Regions from separate parts of the Paenibacillus sp. LPE1-1-1.1 genome, predicted to be linked through region 2. Evidence: riboswitches for the same ligand, from Rfam matches in the RefSeq annotation. Region 2 holds a riboswitch; the other holds the start of a gene.
What was found. A riboswitch is a leader RNA that binds a small molecule or an ion and turns the genes downstream of it on or off. The one in region 2 is predicted to bind cyclic di-GMP.
Positions count from the first base shown of each region.

Region 1 (5,914 bases), on a different contig from region 2:
AATCTGTTGTCGATCGTTCAATTGAACCATTTTCAATCGCCATGCGTCAACAAACGGCTCAAAAGCGGCTCAGCTTCTCGACTTGCTTCAGCTTCTGGGCAAGCAGCTCCGAACAATAATTGTTTTGATTCCGTTGATCAAAAGCAAGGGCAAGCTCCTCGGCTTCCAGCTTAAGCCGCTCATAGGAAAGCTCGCTGCCGATTTTAAGTTTGCGGCGCCGCTTCTGCTGCAGCCATACTAGCAGAAAGGCCTGGGCTGAGCTCAGGTATAAAAAACGGTCCCAACCGACCTTGGTTTCCATTGCAAAGCCGATGGTGTTCTCGAACCACTTTGCCGCCTTGTTAATATCCGTTACGGTGTAGTAAGCGAGGAAGCTGCCGTACTCGGTCAAATAACCGGGACCGCTTAACAGGCGCGCTCCTTTCTTCGCCATTTTCACGGCCTCCTCAGCTTGATCGATCTCAAGGAGCGGGAGCAGCAAATGGCTGTACGTATTTTGGGGGATGGTTTTACAGGTCAACCGGCCATCCATGATCGGCTTCATCGTTTGCAGGCCGCGCCGGTATCTACCCGCTGTAAAATGATAATAGCCAAAGCTGTTTTGTTCGCATGCCCTGCAATCCGACATGCCGTCCCGCGCTGTTTTACGCCAGAGCTCGTAATAGGTCTGCGCTGCTTCCAAATCGCCTCTCGAAAGCGAGTAGCGATGATGACACTGATAATAAGGGCGCAGGCTGTGACCGTATTGTAAGCATTTTGCCTTGAAATCATCAAGGATTGACGAGATTTGGGCTGCGCCAAATTGCGGAAACCGCCAAATTTGATTGATGAACCATTTATAGTGCCAAATGATCGAGAAGCTCGAATAAGCGGCAGGTTCTTTTTCGAACTGCGTCAAGCACCATGTAAAGGAGACAAGGAACCTTTCTTGATAACCGGAATCAAGCGCCGCCTCGGAATAAGTCATTCGCGCGAAGTAGGCATCCTCCTTCGTCATATATTGGTCGGCGATTCGAATCGCTTCTTCCAATACCGCCAGCTTTTGTTTGCCCTGCGGCAAGCTCCAGGCCTCGCTCCTTAACTGATTGTACCGCTGCTTCATAATTAACGCTCACCCGCCTGACCGAGTCCGATATCCAACACCTGCATAAACGATTGATTCAACAGCTTCAGTTCCTCTGGACCGAGCGGATAATTGCCGAGCAGCAGGGCTTGCGTATAAACGGTTTCGATGCAAAGCTTCTGCATAGACGCATCGTTACAGGCGATGGCCTTCCGTATCAGCGGATTGTTGAAATTGAAGCAAAGCCTTGCCAAAGGCAGCTCATAAAGCTCATGGATGACAATATCTACGATTTCAGCAAATACATCATTCGCCTCTTCCTTCGTTTGCTCCGCCATCCGAAGAAAGTTCACCTCGTCATTCGTGTTATAAAGCGCCGCTAAATCAGCAGGCTCAAATTGTTTTAGCACACTCCTGCACTGAAATGGAGCAAGCAGACGGTCTGAAAGCTCCAAAAACGCTTCCGCGTTTAACAGCTCTACTGGATTGATTGCTTCAAAGAAATTAGAAAAGTTAATCGGATCCAGCACTAATGCTTCAATATTCTCATCCAGCTCAGGCAGCTTGCGCACCAGCTCAAAGTCATGTACGTAACCGCCGTTAATAACCATGACATCCTGCGCTTTTGCCACTCGCGCCACTTGGCGAAATTCATCAAGCGTAGAGGACACAACGATCTGCCGGCTCTTCTCCAAAATCTCCCCCATCCTCATCTCGCCGAATGACGTTTCGAAGGTAAGGAACCGAATAAACAAACGATAAAGCTCATCATCCTGGGATGCCATTGCTTTAATGGATGAATAATGAATTCGAATTATTTTCTCCAGCAAGTCCGGGTCTGTTTCCGCTAGCATGATCATATGCCTCTTTATGCATTCGCCCAGTTCATCCTTAACGCTGTAAAACAGTTCGTTTTCCATTAACGATTCGCGGGATGCCGTCGGCTTCAGGCCATTGGCGTTCATGACGCAGGTCACGAAAAACGCCCAGTCCGGCAGCATATTTTGAATTTGATCTGACAGCAGCATCCGCTTGACGTAAACCTTATGCTTCTTCTCTGCTTGCAAGCTGACTGCGTAGGGCAAAATATACGCTACGCCCTCCAGCTCGCCCATACCAGACTTAAGAGGAATGGCGTCCAGGAAGTTCTGATACATATGATACTCACCGTAAACCAGCGCTTCTTTCATGCTCATAGCCCACGGCGGCGTTTCTTCATTGACGGTGATTTCGTTTTTCCCTTCGGATAAACGGATGGGAACGGGAAGGAACTGGCCGTAATGCGTCATTAAATCCGACATGCTGTCCCATTCATAGTAATCCTCATAACCGTCCTTGCAGGTTAAAAATACGGTCGTCCCGATCGGTGCGTCTTTTTCGAGCTTGCGTATTTTGTAGGTCCCGTCCGAGCGTCCCCTCCATTCAAGGGTATCGCCCTCCAAAGCAGACCGCGTTATAACTACGATTTCGCCGCTAACCACGAAGCATGACAGCAGTCCGACACCGAATTGGCCAATGAAATCATCAGCCGAGTCGAGCTCCTCGCGTTTCGAGGTGCTGCCGATTTGGGCCAGAAAACGGTGGATTTCCTGCTCCGATAAACCGATTCCGTTATCATGGACGGCGATCGTCCGCGATCCGTAAAGTTCTACGGTCACACCGGCATCAAAACGATGGCCGAGGCGTTTGCGCGCCGTAATCGCGTCCACGCCATTTTGGAGAAGTTCCCTTACGAATACGCCGGGATTTGCATATAAATGCTTCGATAGAAGCTCAATCATTCCTTGTAAGTTAACCTGAAAATTCAATTCGCTCATATTTTCTCCTATGTTCGTTATGTCATTAATATACATATCGGTATTACCCTCCGTTTTATTTCGTCATATTGCAGCCTTATCCTTTTTTTAGGCGAATAATGACAACAAAGGACGACCAGCTCCCGGCTAATCGTCCTTTTTCGGTTTATTTTGTTTATAGCTTAAACACGGAGGCCTTCTCTTTCAAATCCTGCGAAGAGCCTGTCAGCTTCTCTGCCAGCGTGCGCAGCTCATCAGAAATATCATTTTGCTTAACGGACAGCTCGCTCATATGCTCCATTTTGCCATTAACATCGGTTGACGTGTTAAGAAGCTTATCCACTGCTAAAACAATGTGGGTCATACCGCTCGTAATTTCGCTGATGGCCGTGGAAATTTCACTCATTTGATCGGAAAGCACGCTGCTCTGCGACTCCAATGCCCGGAAAGTGCCGCTCGCCGTCTCCGATGCTTGACGGGTCGAGTGAATGACATTCGCGAAGCTTCCGATCGTGCGGCTGCTGGCAGCTACATCATTTTGGATCAAAGACAATTCCTTCGTGATCTGCTTGGAGATGGAATCCGTTTGACTGGACAGCTTCCTGATTTCCTCCGCCACGACCGCAAAGCCGCGTCCATGCTCCCCTGCCCTTGCCGATTCAATGGAGGCGTTCAGTGACAACAGGTTCGTCTGCGTGTTTAAGTCCTGAATGCCATTCAAAAATTTCGATACGTTGTTATAACGGTCATTCATCGTTTCGAAAGCTTCCGACAGCTTCGCAAACTGCTCTACGGTTTCGTTTACCATCGTAACAACGCCGGCCATTTGCTGCAACCCGCTTTGCGAGGATTGCTTCATCTGGCGCATATCATTGTTTATGTATTCGCTTGAAGCGGCAATTTCCTGAGAGCTTGCAGATATTTGCTCGGTTACCGCCGAAATGGATGACGCATCGTCATATTGGGAGAGCAATGCCTCTCTGCCCAGATCCACTTGGCCCTTCACGTCTTCGGAGGCTTTACGGTTGCTGCCGATCATCATATCCATATTCCGCGAAACATCCAGCACCGACTCGCTTACTTGGAGCGTTGCTCTAATCGTATCGCGTAAATTATCGCCCATATCGGCTAAGGCTTGATCGATTTCTCCGAATTCATCGGCGCGCACGAGCTTCTCTTGACTTGTAAAATCATTGCTGCCGTATGCCCGGATACGGCGAGTAATGCCCGCAAGACCCGTTTTAATCGATTGCGTAACGCCAAAAATCATGATCGCTGGCAGCACGGCGAGCAATATCACATTGATGAGGACAATGATGTTTGCGCGGGATACATCATCATTTAAATGGTTTGAAGTAATGTCCGCATCATGGGTTAAGCGCTCATGCATGGTGTCGTTCGAGTAGTTTAGAATAACTGTATATACGCTGATTAAACTACTGATACGCAGCGATTTTTCCTCAGCCGTTAATCCGGTGGTATCGGTATTCGTATCCTTTAAATTGTCAAGGGCCAGACGGAGTACGCCGACTTGATTGGCATATAGGGGACCGTCTTCAACAGCCGGAGGGTATTGCTTATCCATCTCGATAAGTTGTTTTTCCAGTTCGTTCATATGGGCGGGCAGATCTTCCAAATCCTTCATGATCGCCGTCGCGTCGCTTTTGCCGTTCTCGATTGCATCAACCATCAGAAGCATGACCTTCAGCAATTTATTAGAGATGCCTTGATAACTGCGTTCCGCGCGGGATAATTCCTCTGAATCTTCAATTGAATTGGCGACCGAAACATTTTGCACATAAATAAATATGCCGGAACCTACATTAAAGAGAGTAATGATTGCCGTAATAAACAATAACCTGGCCGTTATTTTTCTCATGCTCAATTTCTTTGACAGCTTGCCCAGCCTGCCCGCTCTCTCCAACCATACCTTTAAATCCATCCAGCTTTCTCTCTCCTCGGTCTCTCTAAAAAAGCAAAAAAGCTACCCAGCCACAGGAGGCGGATAGCTTACTTAGCTCTATATCCTTCCGGCGGTCTGGCAGCCGTAGCGCTTGCACCTTAGGCCCATAACTTTGCGTCCTTGCCTTTCGGCAAGTTTGCCATTTTCAGATTGTCTATGTTTGTATTTACAACATAAACCAGTATAGGACATACCAGACAATCTGTACATCCCTTTAGAACTATTTTATTCAGGACTTAGAAACAAAGTCGCATTGCAATAACGTCTTGACAGCGAATGAAAATAGGACGTTTGTATCGAAATGACCGAAATAAGCAAAATGTTGCGCACGGCCTCCCATTGATTCTCCGTGAGATTCGGCAGCCTGCTCGCAAACTGGTTCGCGGATAAACGAATGGCCTGCTCAGTCAATAAATCCTGATGCGGGTTCTCCTTCAAATGGCCGGATATATCGAGAAGCTGATCGTTATTCGCATCAAGCTCTTCAAACATACTGGTATAGGAGGCATATAATTCTATAGGTCCGACCAAATCATCCGTTTCGTCTTCCGGCTTCTTGAATACGATCTCGAATAGCTTGCGGATTGATTCAAAATCAAGATTAGACTTTAAATCATCAATAATGAACAATAACGCCGCTTGATTCAGAGAATATTTTTTTCCGGCCTTCGGACAATCGAAGTAGGGTTTAAAATCTCGCTTTACCCAGTTTTGCATGGATGTAATCGACAGATTGGAATATTCGATCAGTTGGCCGAGCGCAGCAATCTCATGAAGCGAGAAGCCTCTCAGCTCATTGCCTTTTATAAGCTTTTCGATAATCGGAGGCAGCAGCGTAGACAGAAATGCAGGCAATCCCGCGCCCTTCTCCAAATCGTATTGATGCGTTTTGGTCCATGCGGCTTGCAGCACCTGCAGCGGCTTCTGATTATGCTTTCCATCCAAGGAGAGCAGCAAGCAGGCCATCTCTTTTCGAGTAAGCGTAAAGGACTCCATTTCCCTTCCTCCTCGCGCTTTCGGCATACAATATTTTATTACAAGTTCATATGAACTCATCATATGCCGGAGAATGACACTTGTAAAGGCTCGAAA
Region 1 covers NZ_JBEGHY010000001.1:562,365-568,278, forward strand. Annotated here, with positions in the region: gene MRBLPE1_RS02795 (hypothetical protein) at 59-1,102, opposite strand; gene MRBLPE1_RS02800 (HSP90 family protein) at 1,105-2,880, opposite strand; gene MRBLPE1_RS02805 (methyl-accepting chemotaxis protein) at 3,035-4,801, opposite strand; cyclic di-GMP riboswitch class I at 4,889-4,973, opposite strand; gene MRBLPE1_RS02810 (DUF1836 domain-containing protein) at 5,048-5,818, opposite strand.
Region 1: another riboswitch for cyclic di-GMP. It lies ahead of MRBLPE1_RS02805 (methyl-accepting chemotaxis protein); the one in region 2 lies ahead of MRBLPE1_RS31860 (EAL domain-containing protein).

Region 2 (5,914 bases):
CTTTTCAGCCTATGAGCGATTTTCTTGAGCAATGCATCGCCAATCGGATGCCCCAGCGTGTCGTTTATGTACTTGAAGCGATCCAAATCAATCAGCAAGATCGCTAGCTTTTGTTTAAAATATTCGCTCACCTTGAGCTGCTTGCTGAGCTGCTCCTCGAACATCCTGCGATTCGGCAGCTCCGTTAAATAGTCATGGTAAGCCAAAAAGTGATTGAGCTCCTCCGCCCTGTTCCGATCCGTAATATCCATAACAATGCCCACAATCGCCTTTTCTCCCATATGAGAAACACGGTTATAATGCACCTCGCAATGAATGACGGTACCATCCCTTTTAATTGCCCGATGAGGAAAATTCGGAAGATACTCTCCTTCCGTAAGCTGCATAACCTGAGATACGACGGCTTCCCGGTCATCCGGATGGACAGCCTTCTCCACCTCTAAGCCGACCAGCGTGTCATAGCTTAGCATCTTATTCAACTGATCGTTCGCATAGACGAATCTTTCCTTCTGCGCGACAAAAATGCCTACGATAGACTGCTCCAAAATACTGCGGTATTTGAGTTCCGATTCGATTAGAGATCGTTCAACCATCTTTTTTTGCGTAATGTCCTTGGCGATGCCATAAATGCCGATCAATTCTTGATTAACGATAATCGGAATGTTCGTTACGTTAACCTCAATGATTTGCCCGCTTTTGGTTATGCCCGTCGTATCGTAATTTTGAGGCGTAAGCGTATTCACAGTGTCCTCAAAATGCAAAATCGTCCGCTCCAAGCTCTTTTCTTCCACAAAATGATGGAAACTCCCGTGCATAATCTCATCCCGCGCATAACCAAACATTTGCTCAAGCGATGCGTTGCATGACATAAACCGACCATTCAAGTCAAACGAGAAGACCGCATCCGGGTTATTCTCGAATATGGATTTATAATGCTGCTCTTCGACAGTCAAACGATGTTCTAGGTTTTTGGTTTCCGTAACATCCTGGAGCGTGCCTATGGTTAGCGATACTTCATTGGTCTCATCCAGAACAATCGTCAGATTTTCCACAACATATCTCACTTCGCCGCTTTGGCGGACAATGCGGTACTCGCTGGTGCTCTCTTTCTTTTGTTCGACCGAGGAAAAAAATTGCCGTTTAACCCGCTCGCGGTCCTCTGGATGGATTAGATCAAAAAAGCGTTCCTGGTTCATTACAAAATCCAAATCCATCCCGTATATGAAAAACATTTGGTTCGACCATGATACTTGTTTGCTGCCATGGTCGAATTCCCAATAGCCTAAATTCGCTATTTTCTGAACGATGTCAAAGCTGTTATCATTGCCACGATAACGTTTAATATTTTGCTCCATCTATAATATCCCTTCCTATGTATAACGTATGCGGTAACCTGATGTGTTGCGGAGGAGGATATTAATAATCACTCATCCTTTTGGCAACCCAGCCACCTTTGGAAGCTTCCTTTAGGTCTGTTGGCTTTGCGTCATTATCTTTCGATAACTTTGCTATTTACTAGGACTTTTTGCTTATATAAGTATTCCATATAATACTGAGATATTCCATAGCTAATTTTTTGCTATTAAAGTTTCGAGTCAAAGAAACCTCCCGGCTAGGGAGGTCTATTAGGTCGATTATTTTTACAAACGCGGGTCGATTTCCTTCTCTTTGGCAACCTCGAACAATAGATTAGCTGCGGCAGACGTATAGCCTTCATGGCTCGGTGCTATATCCGCAAACGGAACCGCGAGCATGCTCTGCCCCAGCCTGTATTCATTCAAGGATGTGCGGAGCTTCATCGTAATGCTCTTCTGCTTGATCAGCTTATTGTATTTATGCGGAAAGCGATAATCATAGCCGTATATAATCGACATGTAGTCCTTGTTACGTACCTTCATATAAGGAACCATATAAGGCTCTGGCATCTCGGGCTTAATGACGACACCTTCCATATGGTTTTCTACCGTGAGCGTTTGGAAATACTTCTCCGCCTGCTTGCCGCTTTCGGGATCGGACAGCGAGAGCGTGATGAAAGGATCATCCGAGAGGAAACGGTACATATCCGATGTCTTCCCATCCGGGAGCGTTTCCCTTCCGTCCCCATAGACGATTTTGAGCAGTGAAAAAGGTTTGTATTCCAACTCCCCGGGCTCGGCGTAAAGCTCCAGCTGCTTCTTGTAGGTTTCATATGCCTTTTGATGCTCATCCAGCGGCACATGCTTCTCCAATAACTCATGGACATGCTTGTAGTTTTGATAGACGGTCTGGCCGTATTTTTCATTCATGGCCGCCTTGCTGAGATGGAACTGGTCCTTCTCGAAACCGCTGGACTTATATTCCTGCGCAAGCTTCGTGAATGATTCTTCGAAACCGTTCGCCTTTAGAAAGCCCAGCTCGGTTTCGAGCGCCTTCTCAATCGGCTTGAACTGGCGGTCGATTAGCCCTTCGCCAAGCGCCAGCCAAGGCAGCAGCTCTCCGTCTAGGAGCAGCATCGCGATGTCGTTTTCCTTCATATAATTTCCGAATCTTTGCAGCAGACCCGCGTAAATGCCCGATAGGTCGACCTTACTGACTTTGTACCCATTGCGGCTAACCGCAAAACAACGGTCTGCTTCGGCATGCAAATAAATATTGCATCTGGAACCCATGTATTTCGGCTGAAGCACTACTTCCTTCACGCCGCGCTCCGCAAAATAGTCCAGGCCTTTTTGCAGCGACTCGAGCTCCCTAGCCGCTTCGTCCTTATCCGCCGGCGACATCGTACCGGATATAAAGTTGATCTTATGGTTTGAGCTGTAAAGCAGTCTACGGGCCGAGTCATCATCCAGCTCCTGCACCGATACCTTGTGCTCATCCTTAAAGAGCGTGAGCAGCTCGTCATCCATCGCCTTATGCGCCGATTTTTGCGATTTGAAAAACGGCTTCGCCGCAAGCATGACCGCGCTCAGCAGGTTGCCGTGCACCGCGCCGGAATCCAAATGGATTTTATTCTTAATCCGAAAAGCGTTTTTGGCTGCAATATGGCCAAATACATGATAAGGCTGGTTCGCTGCCGCGTCTTGTTTCAGGAACAGGAGCTGCTCCTCCAGCGGAGCCGAGCGATCGATCCGGAAATTCCGCTGATGCCTGACCGAGTTCACGTCCAACTTGCCGATGTACTTGTTCTCGCAGGGCGCATGCGTGACATAGAAGGACGGCCCTCTTTTGCCCACCGTTCGGTAAAAAGGCTTGGAAAGCGAGACGAGATGATTGAATCGCCGAAGCAGCTCCTCATCCGCTTTAAGCACCTCCGTCGAATCGAAGTACGCGTGCAGCAGCTCCTCCTCGACTCCTTTAATCTCACCGCGCAGATACTTGTATACGAAGTTTTCGTGGTTGCCTAATACGAACAAAAATTGATCTTTGTTCTCATAAAGGAAATCGATAGTTTCCCGCGTTCGGTTTCCCTTGTCAATCCAATCGCCGACCAGCAAAATTTTCGCACCGCTTACCTTTCCCGTTTCAAACAGCTGATTTCCTTCTATTTGAAAGCCGCAGCTAACGAGCAGAGCCTTCAGCTCATCCACGCATTCATGGACGTCGCCTACGATAATCGTCTTCTGGTCAAGCGGCAAAATGGCGCTCAAATATTCGTCAGTATCCTCAATGATAACTTTGTACTCCGCATTTGCTTGCTTTTCAATAGGCGAATAAAAATCCTTGGCGCGCACTTTATGGATCTTGCCGTACTTTTCCCCGGAGAGCGCGCCCAGCACTTCCTTGCGCAAGCGGTTAATATGGCTCGTAATCAGCTTCTTCGAGCGCTCCGACGCATAATAATCATCCCGCTTCCGGTAGTCGAACAAAATAACCTCAAGGTTATAGTTGTTATCCTTTGCGATCTCCCGCACCTTCGCCCGGAAATGATCCGCCAAGCCCGTCGTATCAACCACGACAAACTCGGCATTGACCGGATAGGTCGTCACGAGGCGCAGCTTCTCGAACAAAAGCCGGAAAGCCTGCTCGCTCGCCTCAAGCATTACTTGATCGTATTTATCGTAAGCAGCGCCCAGCAGCTCCTGCCGGATGCTGTCAGAGGAAATGTACTGCACATTGGCATTCACGCCTTTAAGCTCATCGCGAAACCGCAGCTGCGGCATTAGAACCTCGTTCGCAAATGTCGTCTTCCCGCATTCTGTCGAGCCAATCAGCATAAAAATCGTATGGACTCTCGTTCTTATCACCATTTCGGCTATTCCCTCCGTTTCCTCAAGATCGCACCCTGCGTCGTTTGAACGCCGTTTACGCCGTCACCGACCGCAACAAAGTCGCATTCTACGTTTTGCGCTTTAACCTCTTCAAGCAGCCATTCCTGAAATGCCGTTCTTCCGAGCTCCCATTTATGATCATCATGCCGGAAATCGGTTAGCTCGTAATAAGCATTAAATTCCGAATTGGGAGTAGTCAGCACAAAATAATCGAAGTCGATATGCTCGCAAATTTGCCGGATAAGCGATCCCGCCTCCGCGAGGCTCATGTGCTCGATCACCTCGGTCAGCACAACATCCACCTGTTCCCCGTTGTACGCCTCCAGAAAGCGGTCGATGGATGGGAAGGTCGCGATGTTGTCCAGCTCCTTCGCTTTCGCCTTCCGCTGCACGATCTCGAGCAACGGCTCCTCAATATCGATCGCATAATAGCTGGCATCGATCTTGGAAGCGAACGGTATCGCATAAAAACCCTCGCCGCAGCCGACATCCACGATCGATTTATCGAACGGGAGCACGCTTCCGATATAGCTTCTCCGCTGCTGCGCCGTTCCCCCGAAGGCAAGCTGGATGGCGTAACGGTCCGTCCGCTCCAGCTCTTCCTTATACTTCTTGAATCGCTCTCTCGAAGCGAGGAAGTTGCGGGAAAACAAGCTGCGAATATAGAAAGGCGCATCGATAATTTGAATGCTCTTCACGTATTTGATCAAAATATCATCGGAAATATCGATATATTCGTCGCTGAACATGGATAGGAACAAGCACAGCACGCTGACGACATGCATAAGCTCATACAGCGATTTCCGCGTTTTTATCGTGAGCGAATAGCTTTTGTGCGCTTGATGCACCGCTTCAAACGTATAATCCGTCAGATGCTTTCCGAAAAAATCAATATACCGAAGCAGCTGGATATGAATCATATTGATATAAAAGGCATGCTCATATTCCTCCGTGTCACTGGTATGCTGCGCCTTGAGCGGCGACGCAAAAAATTCATTGATCGCTCCCAGTACGAAGAGCGGCGTGTTGTACCTTGACACATTGAGATATTCGAATTGATCCTCTCTATGCTGCTTGTAAGAAACCTCATTGTCAGCGTCCTTAAAATAAACATTGAACGTTGCTTCATCCGAATACCAGCCGTAAGCCATCCCTTTGCGGACGGCGCGCAGCAGCATGCCGGTTTGCGGATTTTTTCTAATGACGAACGAAAAGCTCGGATTCGTCGATTTCAGTTGCACGACAGCCATTCTGACCTTCCCCTTGCCTCTAAATTAACAACCTGAATCTTTAACGCCATACTTCGTTTAAAGCGCTGCGAAAAAGCTCGTCGAGCTGTTCGTCCCGCGCGCCCTCGCCTTGTCTTAGCGCAAAGGCCGTTTGTTCGAAATGAACCATCCGCTCCTCCAAATAGTCGTTAATGGCGTAAAGCCTTGGCTCATAATCGAGTTCCTCCCCTGCCTTCTTGCGTCGCAAAAGCAGTTCAATCGTGGCCCTAAGCACACTCCCTCTCGGGATGAGCGCATCCATCAAATGGTCAAATTCGATCGGCGGCATCGTATTGTAAGTCTCAATCCAGCCGCAGGCCAGGATCGGCCTCAGCACGTAAAAGTATTTTTTAATTTTCACATGCTCGCCCTGCAAGTAATCCCTGTAATTTCCCTTTG
Region 2 covers NZ_JBEGHY010000046.1:244,439-250,352, forward strand. Annotated here, with positions in the region: gene MRBLPE1_RS31860 (EAL domain-containing protein) at 1-1,355, opposite strand, end outside; cyclic di-GMP riboswitch class I at 1,435-1,520, opposite strand; gene MRBLPE1_RS31865 (metallophosphoesterase) at 1,641-4,226, opposite strand; gene MRBLPE1_RS31870 (methyltransferase domain-containing protein) at 4,232-5,497, opposite strand; gene MRBLPE1_RS31875 (nucleotidyltransferase domain-containing protein) at 5,538-5,914, opposite strand, start outside.